Regions from separate parts of the Levilactobacillus parabrevis genome, predicted to be linked through region 1. Evidence: predicted binding sites of a transcription regulator. Region 1 holds the regulator's gene; the other holds the start of a gene.
What was found. The regulator LexA, encoded in region 1, represses DNA repair genes until DNA is damaged. The targets are predictions, from matches to a motif close to CNAACANNTGTTNG.
Positions count from the first base shown of each region.

Region 2: ACEPSU_RS03685 (ATP-dependent DNA helicase) is a predicted target of LexA. The motif match lies at 3,986-3,999, and genes of this name have one in related genera.

Region 1 is NZ_CP168688.1:1,279,415-1,287,329, reverse strand. Features, by position in the region: gene ACEPSU_RS06125 (ABC transporter ATP-binding protein) at 1-984, opposite strand, end outside; gene ACEPSU_RS06120 (ABC transporter ATP-binding protein) at 977-2,734, opposite strand; gene ACEPSU_RS06115 (YneF family protein) at 2,869-3,096, opposite strand; gene ACEPSU_RS06110 (DUF896 domain-containing protein) at 3,195-3,446, opposite strand; gene lexA (transcriptional repressor LexA) at 3,924-4,553, shown strand; gene ACEPSU_RS06100 (nucleoside 2-deoxyribosyltransferase) at 4,627-5,067, opposite strand; gene ACEPSU_RS06095 (hypothetical protein) at 5,286-5,867, shown strand; gene ACEPSU_RS06090 (hydroxymethylglutaryl-CoA synthase) at 5,931-7,100, opposite strand; gene ACEPSU_RS06085 (PPK2 family polyphosphate kinase) at 7,441-7,915, opposite strand, start outside.
Region 2 is NZ_CP168688.1:758,898-766,812, reverse strand. Features, by position in the region: gene pstA (phosphate ABC transporter permease PstA) at 1-404, opposite strand, end outside; gene pstC (phosphate ABC transporter permease subunit PstC) at 394-1,347, opposite strand; gene ACEPSU_RS03705 (phosphate ABC transporter substrate-binding protein PstS family protein) at 1,430-2,320, opposite strand; gene ACEPSU_RS03700 (hypothetical protein) at 2,599-2,949, shown strand; gene ACEPSU_RS03695 (hypothetical protein) at 3,367-3,570, opposite strand; gene ACEPSU_RS03690 (PTS sugar transporter) at 3,636-3,902, opposite strand; gene ACEPSU_RS03685 (ATP-dependent DNA helicase) at 4,053-6,416, shown strand; gene ACEPSU_RS03680 (hypothetical protein) at 6,413-7,099, shown strand; gene ACEPSU_RS03675 (sce7725 family protein) at 7,103-7,915, shown strand, end outside.

The sequences.
Region 1 (7,915 bases):
CCGTGAACCAGCCACCATTCCGTTTTGAAAGTCGCTCAGGCTGTCCATCATGTTACTCATTGGACTGTAAAAGTTATTCAGGTATGTGATAAACGCGTAAATAACCCCGGCAGCAACGACTTCGTGCAGACCTCGCATCCCAAACATTCCCAACACAATTACGGTACCCAACGCATAGAACAGATTAATGATGGGACTCAACAGTAAGGAGTTCGTCCGAATCATGGCCTTACGGGTATCGTAGTATGCCTGGTTAGTCGTTTCAAAGTTAGCTGCGGTTCGCCGTTCTTGCCGGAATTCCTGAATGACACTGATCCCGGTAATGGCCTCGGCCAGCTTGGTATTCAATTCACTCAGTCGTTCCCGCATCCGCCGGTACACCTTGGAGCTATAACGCTGGTAATACCAGATTGTCACACCCAGGAATGGTACCAACACTAGCGTCCACAGCGCTACCGTCACATCGGTGAAGTACATCGCCGCAAAGGACGAAATAACCGCAAAGATAGCTAAGATCAGCGTGTTGAGCAACGCCCAGAAGTTGGAGAACGTCATGGTGTCGTTCATCAGCCGCGAGAGGATCGAGCCCCCCGGCGTCTGGTCGAAGTAGCGCATCCCCTTTTGATGGAGTTGACTAAAGAGCTTGCGGCGGACATTTTCCAGCATGTACTCCGCACCCATGGTACTGGTATAGTTCTGCCAGAACTGCATGAGCGCCCGTGTCACCATGCCGAAGAAGTAAAGCCCAGCGAACATCCACATAATCGCGATTGTCGCGTTACTGGTCCGCAGATAGCGGTCCATGTACGTCTGCAACAGCCATGGGAGGAAAACGTTGATCCCACTGATGACCGCCGACAGGACAATCGACCCAATGAAGAACCACTTATACGGTGCCGCAAACTTCAGCAGGCGTTTGATGACCGTCCACTGTTCCTTGGTCGTCATGCTATGGGCCCATGCCGATTCGTGCTTATCAGTCATCACTAACGCCTCCCTTCACTTGCGTCTCTAATTGTTGTTGATCAAACATCCGTTGGTACCACCCGCGAGCCGCCATTAATTGCGCGTGCGTGCCGCGCTCGACGACCTCACCGTGATCGAGCACCAAGATTTCATCGGCCCCCATTACGGAGCTCAACCGGTGCGCGGAAATGATGGTCGTCTTGTTGGCCCGTTCGGCCTTCAGGTTCGCCAAAATTTCGGCCTCGGTCTCAGCATCGACGGCCGACAAGGCATCATCCAAGATCAGCAGCTCCGGATTGATCAGAAGGGCGCGCGCAATGGCCATCCGTTGCCGTTGCCCACCAGATAAGGAGATTCCTTCCTCACCCACTTGGGTATCGTAGCCCTCAGGCAACTGCGCAATCTGACCCGACAAGTCGCTCTTAGCTGCGGCCGCTTCGACCTCTGCTTGAGTCGCTTCTGGTCGGGCAAAGCGAATGTTTTCGAAAATATTTGAGGAGAAGAGGAAACTCTCCTGAGGGACGTAGCCGATAGCGGGTAAGTAACTATCCAGCGCATAATCCTTGATGGGATGGCCGCCGAATTGAATCTCACCATCGTAGGCGTCAAACTCCCGCAGAATCAATTTCATAATCGTTGATTTACCAGCGCCGACCCGTCCCACGATTCCAAGGGTCTTACCCGCCTGCAAGTCAAAGTCAATCCGCTGGAGACTGGCTCCGGCATCATCGGGATAGTCAAAACGATTGACGTGGTAACTCAACGTCCCGGTTGGGCGCGTCTTCAAACCGTTGACTCGGTCAATAATGTGGGTCTTCTGGTTCAACAGTTCCATGACCCGGTCATAACTGGCGTTCCCCCGTTCCATGGTATTGAACAGCATCCCCACGGCGAACATCGGCCAGACCATCATCGCTAAATAGCTGATAAAGGAGACCAAGTTCCCAATGGTGATGACGTTGTGGGTCACAAACAAGCCGCCGAGCACGATGGTCGCCACGTAGGATAATGAGATCACCAACGTAATTGCCGGATCAAACAACGAGTCTAACCGGTTCACGCGCCGGTTGATCTTAATCGTCCGCGCAACCTGGCTATCGAAATCGGCCACGTCGGCATCTTCTTGTCCTAAGGCCTTAATGACCTTGATACCGCTAATACTTTCCTGAGCCTTGTTGTTCAGACGTGAGAAAGCCGCCTGTGACGCCCCAAAGGCCCGGTGAATCCGTTGCCCGAGGAACCACGAGATGACGGCAAGAAAGGGAAATGGAATGATGGCAATCAAAGTAAGCCGCCAATCGATCAACGCCATCATGGCGATCAGGGTCGTGCCCCCAGTAATGATGGCATCGGCGAACTGGAGAATCCCCCCACCAGCCACCCGTTGTACGGCTTCCAAGTCATTGGTCGCGTGGGCCATTAGATCCCCCGTCCGGTAATGTTGGTAGAATTCGCGATCCATCACCATAAAGTGACTGAACAGCCGATTCCGTAAAAGTTGTTCCAGGTGAGCAGCGCCCCCCCAGATGGCGTTACGCCACATATAGCGCGTGGCGTACTGCCCCAAGGCAGCTAGGGTAACCAAACCCAAATCGATGGCTAAGAGCCGCCCGGTCATGGTCTGCCCGTGAATGCCGTCAACCATGTTCCCAATGATTCGCGGCGGAATAATAGCAATGATGGCCGTTAGAATCAAGCCAATGATGCCGACTAGATACGTTCGCCATTCTAGACGAAAGTACCAAGCCAATTTACGAAAGATACTCACGAACGTCCCTCCTTTAAGATTAAAATATGATTAAATTGTAACAGACTTTCCAATTTTACAGAAATTAAATAAAAATGCAAACAAAAAAACTCGCCTCCATGGAAACTGGAAGCGAGTCGTCAGTAAAACCCGATCTACTTTTTGTTGTGTGATTGTTGTTGCATCGCATTCATCATTTGATGTAACTTCCGTTGAGATGGTTTTTGTCCCATTTGCAACATCATAGCACGCAGTTGATCTTCGTTAATTGGCGGATTGTCTTTCAGGTAGTTTTCCATGTACTTCCGGGCACCGAAGAAGCCTCCAGCAGCACAGCCAAGGCCGACAACGATGACGATAATGATCCAGATCCAAGTTGACAAGGTATTCCCCTCCTTTATAAAGTCATTCAGTTTACAATTTTACACAAACTTAACGCAAAATAAAAGAGCGAATCCATTAAAAAGACTCGCTCTCGCAATTAATTGTCCCGCAAACCCTTTTCACGTTGGATATTACGGACCTTTTCTGGCGTAACTTCCTTACCGCTTTTATCGTAAACCTGCATCATTTCGACCTGACTCTTAAAGCTGGCCCGGAATAACTTCAGGTACTTCTTCCGTAAGGTTGCCCGTTCCGCCGTTTCAGCAGGGGTGAGGCCTTCACTTGTTTTGGCCTTGTGGGCCAGTTCGTTGATGCGAACTAATAAGGTGTCCATCGTTTCTTCAGCCATGAACAATCCTCCTTTAAGTTTATTTTTGAATTTGGGTCATTACGCAGCCGCGATTTCAACATCGACCGGCCGCTTGATTCCCACGTCACATTCCAAATGAAACTTTGACGATCATTGCCGTCGCCATTTCAAGACAAGCCCTATCATATCAGGGTTAATTTCAAATTTCAATTATCCGGCCGCAAACAACACGATTTTAGCGAATCACTCGCGCCTTTAGGCGAAAAAAAGATGTCGTCCAAAATAATCAACCTCCGCCAGCACCTCTGTTCGCCGCAACACTAGCGATAACTAATTGGCTGGTAATCCCGCAACAGCAACGTTTGTCGATTGACTATCTGCATAATCTCGCCAACCCATAGCGTCACAAATATATTAATGCCTGAATTTACCCGAACATCTGTTTGAAAACGCCGGAAACCTATGCTACACTATGGTTAAACTATACTACGAATGACGAACGAGGTGGCAGAAAAAATGAGTAAAGCTTCTGAAAGTAAACAGTTAGCCGTCCTACGCTTCATTTGGGAACGGGTCAACGAAAAAGGGTATCCGCCGACTGTCCGTGAGATTGGCGAAGCCGTCTCTCTCTCCTCAACCTCTACGGTGCACGGCCACATCGCCCGCCTAGAAAAGAAGGGCCTGTTGACGAAGGACCCGACAAAACCACGGGCCTTAGAAGTTACCCCCGCCGGATTAGAAGAACTGGGTGTTCACGAACAACAGACCCGAATTCCCGTTTTGGGTACGGTCACGGCCGGAGAACCCATCCTGGCCGTTCAGGAAGCGACCGACTACTTCCCAGTTCCCCCAGAATTCGAACGCGACGATGATCAACTCTTCATGTTGACCATTCGCGGCGAGAGTATGATCAACATTGGCATTCTCAATGGCGATCAGGTCATTGTCCGCCGGCAGCAAAATGCCGATAATGGTGATATCGTGATTGCCATGACGGAAGAAAATGAAGCCACGTGCAAGCGTTTCTTCAAGGAAGCCGATCACTTCCGGCTACAACCAGAAAATGATACCATGGCGCCAATCATCCTCAATAACGTTAGCATCTTAGGTAAAGTTGTTGGCCTGTTCCGCGATGACGTCCACTAACTTTAGACTTAAAACGGCTCCCCGTCACTGACGAGAAAGCCGTTTTTATTTGTTCAACTTATTTAAGTGTGCTTTAGATCACTTTACCGTGGTAATGACTTTCAGGTAAGGTCGAAAAGTCGTAGGCCGCCAGAGCTTCAGCTTCCTGAACGTAAGCGTGCAGGCCCTCAGCAATCATCAGGTTCAACGTGGTATCCTTCTCGTGAAGAATCACTACCGGCTTCTTGCTGTGAAAGGCGTAGCCAATTTCGAATGCCGTTCCAGAATCCACCTGGTCATCAACAAAGTCGACCATACCAACCACAACGTCGGCTTGATCAATCTGGCTCACGTCCATTTGGAATGTTTGTGTTGCCCATTCAGGTGTCCCCATTGTTAATCCAGGAATCTCGCTCTTCCGGGGGCTGAAGAAGTTTGTTACGCGGGGGTTAGCGGCTAAGGCCTGTTCCACCCGTTCAATCCGTGAAATCTGCTCATCATCAAAGAATGGTCCTGCTAAATAAACGTTGGTCACACTAATCTCCTCATTTCTATCTTATGTGTTTTATATTATACCGGAAAGGTTAACTATTAGCGACTACATTTTGATTAATATTCGGTTATAAAATGTTGTGGGTCCCTAATTTAATTAATTTGTTAATATTATTCGAGTTTAACGGTTCCAGGTAACCCCTTTCACGATATAATTGTTTCATGCTATACTGAAAGCAACAGAAATTGGGGGGATTCATCATGATTCTTGGATTTGCCATTATGGGCGGTCTAATCACAATAATTGCGGCGTTTTCACTCGCCACGGCAATTCAACACGGTGACTCAAAGGTTGGCTCGATTATCCTAATGACGCTGGCCCTCTTGGGAACCGTCTTCGCCATTTGGAAGTTGCCCTACTGGTCTCAGGACAACGCACCGGCGACTCACACGGCTAAGCAGAGTCAGATCAGTTCACAGTCGGGCAAAGCCTTCTCAGCCAGTTCAAGTGGTGTGACTCAGGCCGACAACGAACAAAGTGTTAAGCAACAGTTGGCAAAGGCCCTGACAAAGTTGGGGGACGTCACCTTTGATAAGTCCAGCAAGACCTACACACTGACGGTCACCAACAGTGATCTGAAGCAGACGATTGCGGCGCTGAATAAGAAGCCGAGCTTGGCCAAGCAAGCTAAGTGGCCCCGCTTCGTCACGAACTTCACTAAGACTAGTGGCTCGCTGGAAAAATCGCTGGGTAAGGGCTATACCTTGCAGATCAGAGTGGGTAAGCAATCTCCTGTCCTGGTATTTAAGGACGGTTACGTCGTTAAAAATCAATTTGAATAAACCAAACGCTCCGCATCTTAAGAAAGGTGTGGAGCGTTTTTTTAAATTGGATCATACAAAATGCTATTGTTCGCGGTATTGACGCTGCTGGTTTCGCCGACCAGCGAGGTAGTACTGGGCGGTCTCTTCACCCACTGGCAGTTGGACATCGCGGCTGTCATTGCTCAACTGGGCGCGATAAATGTCTTCGTATTCAGCGACACTCACCCGTTTGCGCTGGGCAAGTAACGTTGTCAGGGTGGCATCATCGAATCCTTGTTGATAGTTGGGTTGGAGTATGCCACTAAAGAATTCCCCTTCGGCACCGGAACCATAACTGAAGAACCCTAGACGCGTTCCCGATGCCAACTGCCCATGCCGAAGCAGTGACAATAGACTGAGATACAGTGAGCCAGTGTAGAGATTACCCACGTTTCGGTTATCTTCCTGACTAGCCTCAAAGGCCGCTTTCAGGCTTTCCTGTTGGTCTGGTTGGGCTTCGGGCAGGATCTGGCGAAGACCCTTGCGCCCCATCTTAGTAAATGGTAAATGAAAAACAAAGGCGCTAAAGTCTGCAATGGTGCGATCGGTTTGCTGCTGATAATCAGCCCAGACTGTCTTGAAGAAGTCGAGGTAAACGTTGGTGGAGTATTTACCATCAACCAGAGCTTCGGTCCGGTAGGTTGGCCGCCAGAAATCCATCACGTCTTCGGTGTGATAACTGCTGACCCCGTCCAACGCCAGAATTTGCGGATTGGCCGTCACCAACATAGCAACCGCGCCACCACCCTGAGTCACTTCACCTGCCGTGCGCAGACCGTACCGCGCCACATCAGCCCCAATAACCAGCACTTTGGCCTGAGGATGGACTCGAACGTAATCGGCGGCTAGTTGCAAGCCAGCTGTGGCTCCGTAACAAGCCTGCTTCAATTCAATCGCTCGCGTCTGTGGTGACAATCCAAGTAGATGTGCGAGGTAGACAGCACTGGCTTTAGAGTTATCGATACCCGACTCCGTCCCAAACAGAACCATTGCCACCTCAGCCTTTAGAGCGGGCGTCAGAATCTGACTGGCGGCATTGGCAGCCATCGTCACAATGTCTTGTGTCGGCGGAATAACAGCCTGCTTCGATTGACCGATTCCAATCAAATATTTATTGGGGTCCTCTCCCCGCACAGTGGCCAATTCGGCCATATCTAGATACAAGTCTGGCGTGTAGAACCCGATTTTATCAATACCAACACTCACAGTCATCAGTTATTTCCTCCTACGTTAGGCTTTATGTATTATACAACTCTAGTGTTACATCGTTGTTCAGGGGTGTTCATGCCGTCTAGTGTGTCAAATTAGTGAACAACCCCAAACATTTCGCTAACTTTCATTGTACTACACCGTGGTCGTTCACCGATGTTCCCCAATCGAATCTCTAAAAAGTCTTAACCTATTCGACGCAAAAATACTGATATCCACGCTGAACGTTGCCTAAGTTTAGGGGCAACGTTCAGCACAAATATCAGTATTTGTATGTTACAATCTTGTGTGCTCTAGTCTACAACCATAGCCTTTACAGTGGCTTTTTGTATCTAACAATATCTTATAATTTATGATCTTTTAGCTCTTGAAGGACAGACCGCAACTTTTGCTTCGTCTCTGAACTAACTTTAGGATATTGAGGGTTCAGGGCCTGTAACCGATCAATCAAGATGTTGGACACAATCAGCCGGGCCACACCCTTGTCATCAGCTGGAATCAAATACCATGGACTCTTCTTAGTTGCCGTGTTTTCCAGCATCTTGGTATAAGCATCCTGATAATCATCCCAGAAGGCCCGTTCTTGCATATCGCTCGGGACAAATTTCCAGTTCTTGCTAGGCACTTCGATGCGTCGTTCGAACCGGTGTGTCTGTTCATCCTTGGACAGATGCAAGAAAATTTTGATGACTTCAAAGCCTTGATGTCGTAAATATTTTTCATAATTCTTCAAATCATGGTAACGATGATTCCAAAATTTATCATCAACATCCGCCACTGAATTGATGCCTGGTAAATGTTGTGTGGTCAGCATCTCT
Region 2 (7,915 bases), 520 kb from region 1:
GAAATAACGGAGAATCCAATCTTGAACTTCACCACGAAGAGTAAGAAACCAAACAGCCCCACCACTACGGATGGCAAGGAGCTCAGCACCTCAATCGCGGAACGGATCAGACTAGTCCGCCAGTTGTCTTTAGCATATTCGGCCAGGTAGATCCCGGCACCCAACGAAATGGGCACGGAAATCAACATCGTCAAAAGCAACAGATAGAATGAATTGAACAGTTGCACCCCGATACCACCGGCACCGCTAAAGGCATCGGTCGCACCCGTCAGGAATGACCAGCTCACGTGGGGCAAGCCAGCAGTTAAAATATAAGCGAGTAGGAAGAAGAGAATTCCCACAACGGAGGCAACGATCAAGTCAATCACGACCGTTGCAATGAAATCAGTCCGTTTAGCGTTCATGTTTGAGTTGCCCCCTCTTAGCAATGAAACGTACCAGTGCGTTGAAAAATAGTGACATTAATAACAGAATTAGAGCTAATGACCACAAGGCGTTGTTCGGTAACGTCCCATCAATGGTGTCCCCGATCCCCGTCGTTAATTGACTGGTCAACGTTGAAGCTGGTGAGATTAAGTTTTTCGGCATGATTGCGGCGTTCCCAATCACCATTTGAACGGCTAAGGCTTCTCCAAAGGCCCGGGCCATCCCAAAGATGATTGCAGTTAAGATTCCGGAAGTTGCCGAGCGCAGAATGACCCGCGACACCGTCTGCCAACGCGTTGCGCCTAATGCTAGTGACGCTTCCTTGTAGAACCGTGGAACGGCCCGTAAGCTGTCAACGGTCATCGACGTAATCGTTGGCAGGACCATGACGAACAGGACGAAGGTTGCTGAAATGATTCCGAAACCAGAACCACCGACTAAGTGCCGCATAAATGGTACGACGACGGCCAGACCAATGAACCCGTAAACAACGGATGGAATCCCAACCAGCAACTCAATGACTGGTTGTAGGAATTTCCGCCCGCGGTTCGGCGAGATTTCAGTCATGAAGATGGCTGTACCCAACGCAAACGGGGTTGCAACGATTGCGGCGGCGAAGGTCACGGCAAACGACCCTAAGATCATGGGCAATGCCCCGATTTTGCCTTGGTCGGGTGCCCAGTTAGTCCCCGATAAGAATTTCCAGAGGCTCACGTGATTTTGCGTAAACGTGGCAATCCCTTTCGAGGTGATGAACCACAGCATCGACGCGACCACGAGAATGATAATACCAATACAGAAATAACTGATCCCGCGACCGATCCAATCTTCATGCGTAGCTTTGGTTGCGTGATGCAACCGTGTATCCCACTCATGTGATTGGGTGTCTTGGTTTTTGAGCTGTGAATTAGTTTGTTCCATTGAATGACTCCCCCTTAAAAAAAGTGAAGGTGCTACGACCGCACCTCCACCCTGTGACGACTACTGACAAAGATTTTCGGTGCTAGTTCTGGGTAACGACACCCTTAGCATCCTTGGTAACCTTCATGTCATGAATACTGATGTAACCCATGTCCTTAACCAAGCTGTTTTGAACGGCCTTTGAGTCCATGTACTTCAAGAAAGCAGCGGTTGCCTTGTCAGGCGTACCCTTGGTGTACATGTGTTCGTAGGACCAGATCTTCCACTTGTTCGTTTGTACGTTGTTATCAGTTGGTGTTACATTATCGATAGAAACGGCTTGTAACTTGTTCGTGAAGTAAGAGAAGGCCAAGTAACTGATGGCCCCTGGCGTCGTGGAAACGATCTTTTGAACGGCACCGTTGGAGTCTTGTTCTTGTGACTTAACGGCAGTTGCACCCTTCAATACGGCGTTTTCAAACGTTGCTCGCGTCCCACTACCTTGGGCCCGGTTGATGATGACGATCTTTTGATCCTTACCACCGACTTCTTTCCAGTTGGTAATCTTACCCGTGAAGATCTTCTTCACTTGGGCCATCTTCAAGTTCTTGATGCCGGCGTCCTTGTTGACGACTGGTGCCATCCCCACGACGGCTACTTTATGGTCAGTCAACTTGTCAGCCTTGATACCATCCTTCTCTTCGGCAAAAATATCGGAGTCACCAATTGAAACTGCTCCGGCTTGAACTTGACTTAACCCAGTCCCAGAACCCCCACCTTGGACGGTCAAATTAACCTTGCTGTTCTTAGCGGTAAAGTTGGCACCCGCCTTAGCTGCCAGTGGTTGTAATGCGGTTGACCCCACGGCAGTTACCTTACCAGAAAGTGCTTCGCTACTTCCCTTACTACTAGTTGAGCTAGTGGCTTTCCCACAACCGACTAATAATATGCTAAGTGCTGCAATCCCCATTGCTAACTTTGATCCCTTATTCATCTCTGTCACTCCATGTCATTAAAAGTAGTAGAACCATTTTAAGAATCGCGATAGCTTTTCTCAAAATGCCTCCCCATAACTTACAACCCTGATTCTAAGCGATGAATATATATTATTCGTAGCAATCGTGTAAATTTTCGGTAAATGTTGCCAAATTCTCCATAAATTCCTTTATATTTCGATAGTTAACCCCCAAACACGATTAATTGCATAAATGTGGGTCGTTAATTGCGTCTTGCCGCCAAAATGGCTAGAATTAGAGTAAGAGGTGACCAGAAGTGGCAAATAAAAGTGAACGTAAAGCACGACACGCCATGATCGTTGATATGAACGACTTCTTAATGGATTATGCCGCATCAAAATTGGGTGAAAAGGCAGATTTAGCGCAGCAAGTCGCTGCCGCCGGCAAGAGTGATCTGACCGGTCTGGACGACCTATTCAAGGATAATGGTGTCGGTCGGCGAACCAAGTATTTGGACCTCGCCTCCGGTTTCCTTCGGGACGAAGCTGACGCCGATAAAGCTGACGCACCAAGTGACTTCGATGCCGCAACCAAGGCGTTGGGACAAGAAGCCATCGATTACCTGAGTAGCCATCCCCAAGAATTTAATCGCTGGGAAGAAGCTTAAACGCAAATACCGTTAGTCCGATTGACTTTTAAAGTCACCGGGCTAACGGTATTTTTTCATTGCTTTTGTCTGTTTGAATCTTATTACAAGGAAATTTTTTCGATCAATTGTTGGGGACTGCTTAATTTGAAACTGAAGATACTATTTGTGGTTACTTTCTAATCTCATATAGCCGAAACGTGAGACAGCAGGCAGCTAGCTGCGCTTAACCCCATAAGAAGAACAATCCAAACCCGGGATTCTTCTCCTTATGACGTTAATGCTCGGGATTGCTTTCCTAACTCTACACAGCCGAAACGTGCGCCAAGGAGCAGACAGTTGCGCTTAACCCCATAAGAAGAACAATCCAAACCCGGGATTTTTCTCCTTATGACGTTAATGCTCGCTGTCTAATCGCTCCTTGGCGCACTCTTTTCCTTATTTCCAATCCCACAAATCGGCCTTCATATTAGTTCCAATAATCTGCGTCAACAAATCAATGAACTGATCCGGCATGTACTTGGTCGTATCCAGTTCCGTGGGTTGGTCGTTTACCTTGGTGATGACCAATCCCCGATGTTCCAGATGTAAACCATACTTGGGGGCAATTTCACATAGTCGTGCTATCTGTTCTTCACTCACCGCTAAGTCTCCTTGAATTCTTGTTTAACCTGAGCTTAGCGAATCTGTTGGTCGCCGTCAAGCGGCTAGTAACAATACTTATCTGCTGCCAATTGTTGGTGGATTGCGCCGGCCAGTTGCGCTTCGTCTGGCCCCTCCGCAACGATTCGAACGTAATGGCCTGCGTAGCCCACTAGTTCGGCAACCTCTTCGTGCTGACTGGGGTCAATTTCAAGGTCACGAACCTTAATCCTAGCCTTGCTATCATGCTTCTGGCAGATCTTCTGTAATGCGGGGGCTTCATCAACGGTTGGCATCTCTTCAAACAATGGAAATCCAATGGTCTTCATCATGATCACCTCTTACTTCTATTGTAAGCGATTACATATTGAAAGCCAAGACTTTTCACTTTATTTCACAAGGTCAAACTATCCCGCGAACACGCGTTCAAAGTCAGTCCAAAGTATGGTATGATTATTGCCAGAAATGGAGGCGATGAGCGCATGCCAATTAAACTAGGGGTTCGTGAATTAGTTGAATTTACCTTGCGAACCGGGGACTTGGGTAGCACCAGTAATAGCCAAAATACGGCGCTCCTGGGTGCGCGCATCCACCGTCGCCTGCAAAAACAGCGCGGAGAAAATTATCAGAAAGAATACTATCTCGACCTAAACCTTACCCTAAATGGGGCCGACTACTTGCTTCACGGCCGAGCGGACGGCGTGACATTGACCGACGACGGCGCCAGCATTGAAGAGATCAAGACGTCCGAGACCGTTTTTGACCAGCTCAGCGAGAACACACTGACCCTCTACTGGGGCCAGGTCAAGCTCTACGCCTACTTACTGATGCAAAAAGAGACCGATCTCGATGAAGTCACGTTGACTTTAACTTACTTTCAGACCAATACGGAGACGACGACCCAGACGGACCAAGTCATCAGCCGTCAAGCCGCCAAGGCGTTCTTCGACAAGGTCATTGCCGAATACGTCACTTGGCTAAAATTCCGGTCCGACCTGCGAGAGCGCCGCGACCCAACCATTCAACAGCTCACTTTTCCCTTCGGCCACTACCGCCCGGGTCAACACGAGCTTGCCGTTGCCGTCTACAAGACGATTCTCACCAGCAAACGACTCTTTGCCGAGGCACCGACTGGTACGGGGAAAACGATTTCCACCCTCTTTCCAACCATCAAGGCCATCGGCGAAGGTGTCATCCAACGGATCTTTTACCTAACAGCCAAGCAGAGTACGCGAACCGTGGCCGAAGAAGCCGTCAGCCTCATGGCGAGTCAGGGACTCAAGCTCAAGAGTATCACGCTCACAGCCAAAGAAAAGATTCAGTTTCCAGAAGAAGCTGACCTGCAGCCGGATGAGAACCCCTACATGTTAGGCTACTATGATCGGCTCAAACCCGCTCTGCTCGATCTCATCAATCACAACGACCAGCTCACGCGACCCGTGATCGAGGAATACGCCCGCAAACATACGCTCGACCCGTTTGAATTTCAACTGGACGCGAGCCTCTTTTGTGATGTCATTATTGGCGACTACAACTACCTCTTCGATCCCCAAGTCCACCTCCAACGGTTCTTTACCGCCGAGGATCCGGACAACTTCTTCTTGATCGACGAAGCCCACAACCTGGTCAGCCGTTCACGAGAAATGTATTCCGCCGAACTCACCAGTCGGCCGTTAGACCGCCTGGTTGAACAGAGTCGCGACCTCAAACAGGCCACACCGAAGCTACGACGGCGCTTGCAGGATCTGCGCGCCACTTTCGATGACATCGTGGCCCCACTCCTTCAGGACGGCAAGACCGATACTACCTTTCTCACACCACCGGAGGACTTCAACCACGACCTGTCACGGCTGGTTGAAGCCATCCACGATTGGCTGGTTGACCAGCCCCAGACGCCCTTCACCCAGAGCATTCTCGACTACTACTTCGCCGCCATCAGCTATCAACGAATCGGCGAGTATTACGACGATACGTATCGCATGCGCTTAGCCGTGGTAGACGGCAATATTACGATCAAGCAGCTTTGCCTGGACCCCAGCGCCTTTCTCGCCGACAGCCTCGCCCTGGGCCACGGTGCCGTCCTCTTCTCAGCGACCCTCTCCCCCATGGACTACTACCAAACAGTCTTGGGGGGCGACACCGACAGCCTGGCTTACCAGCTTAATTCACCGTTTGAACCGCAACATCAAGCTATTCTGGTCACCAATTACATTCAAACGACCTACAAACAACGCAACGCCAATCTCGCGAATATCCTGCTAGCAATCAAGACGCTGGTGGACGGCAAGACCGGTAACTACCTGATTTTTCTGCCATCCTACAGCTACCTGCTCGACGTGACGCAAGCCTTTCAGATGGCTTACCCGCACATTAAAACCGTCGTCCAGCAGTCTAAAATGGCCGAGGCCGACCGCACAGCCTTTCTTGCAAACTTCGTGGCCGATCCCCAGGAAACGCTGGTCGGCTTTGCCCTTCTCGGTGGGATCTTTGCCGAGGGTATCGACCTCAAGGCCGACCGGCTGATTGGCGTGGGGGTCGTCAGCGTTGGTCTCCCCGGCATCAATCCGGAGACCGACCTTATCCGTGACTACTTCGACGAACAGTCCCAGCAGGGCTTCGCATTTGCCTACCAACTTCCCGGTTTAAACAATGTCTTCCAAGCGGCTGGCCGGTTGATCCGCGGCTCCAAGGACGTGGGCATTATCCTGCTGATGGACCAACGTTTCTCTAGTCCACGCTACACCCACTTGTATCCGCAACACTGGCAGCATTTCCGCCGCCTCTACCGTCCTGAACAACTGACGACTGCCGTGCAAAATTTCTGGCACCAGGAGGTCTCCTCATGAAAACGAAGCTTACCCTTGCTTTAGAAAAAACACTCTATTATTACTGTCGTGAGGCCGGTGCCTTCCCCGTTGAGGAGGTCACAATGCCTGATGATGCTGGCATTGTTGACACTCTCAGCTATCAGGAGATGCCGGATCTATCGATTGAATGGCGCTGCTACGAACTGAAGGTCACCAAGTCTGATTTCCACTCCAAGGCCAAGCTGTCCTTCGTCGGTCACTACAACTATTTCGTCCTTCCGTTGAAACTTTATCAGGAAGTTGCCGATGAGATTCCTGCTGGCATTGGCGTTCTGATTTATCGGCCCTTCGATAAAGATATGCTGGCAACGGCCACCGAAGCCCCCGTCACACCGGGTTACTTGACCGTGGCACGGCCACCACGACGGCAGGAACTCCAAGTACCGGCTAGTCAACTGACGACCCGTTTCATTGCGTCGCAGGCCCGCGAAGTCAATAAGGCCAAGCAGATGGAAACCGGCCTGAAGCAGTATGGCACCGATCGTCTCTATCAGGAATTGAAGAAGCGCCACCAACACTACGACGTCTACGATCCCGAAGCCAATTTCTACGACCAATTCATTGAAGACACCCAATCGGCCGCGGTCACCGCACTCCAGACTGAAGTGGACGCTCTGAGCCTAGAACTGCACGACCTCCAACAACGGTTAAGGGAGGACTGACGCATGCTTTATTTCCCTTACTTTCGTGGCCGGCAGTACGACCTGCTTGCACTGAAAAATATTGCTCAGCAGCACGTATTACCCGCCAACATCATCCCCATCATCGAACCGGTCAGGGACATCCGTGCCCTACCCCAAACGGTGGCGGCCTTCGTCGACCATGACCAGCCGGTGGTGGTCATTGCCAATCCAACGGTTAGCGACTATGCGTTGACCCAACAAAAGCTTCACGACTGGCGGCCGTATCAGGATAACCCCAATCTCATCGTTGGCCACGTGCTGACCCCCATGCTCATTCCAGACAGCCTTACAGCACCAGCCGGACACCACACACTGCTGATTGCTCGACAATACGATGAGCTCAAAGCGGCCCACCACGCTGGCTGGTTGACGGCGCCCGATTACCTATTAGTCCCCCCGGAAGCTCGCATTCGCCAGCTGCTGGACCGCCCGACTGTCAGCCTGTTCGATCACGCTTGGTTTCCGGAGCACGACCGAAGCTACGCCGATATTGTGGACGGCTTCTTCAGTGACGATTGGACACTGGCCGACTTCAATAACTACGTCGGCTTTAGTGACTACACGATTGGTGGCAGCCACTACAGCGAACATGGCTATCCCGCCAAAGCGGTCACCCTGCATCTCACGTATTTCCGTGGAAATCAGCTCCGCATCCACCGCTTCGTTTCCACCGACCGCAATGACTTCCGCCACCCCAAGGAGAAGTTTTTCCAGGCCGTGGCTAAACTGGCCGAGTGGTTGCCACAACAACCGGCGGTCACTCAGACCCCCGCGGCACAACAGCTAGCCGCCTAC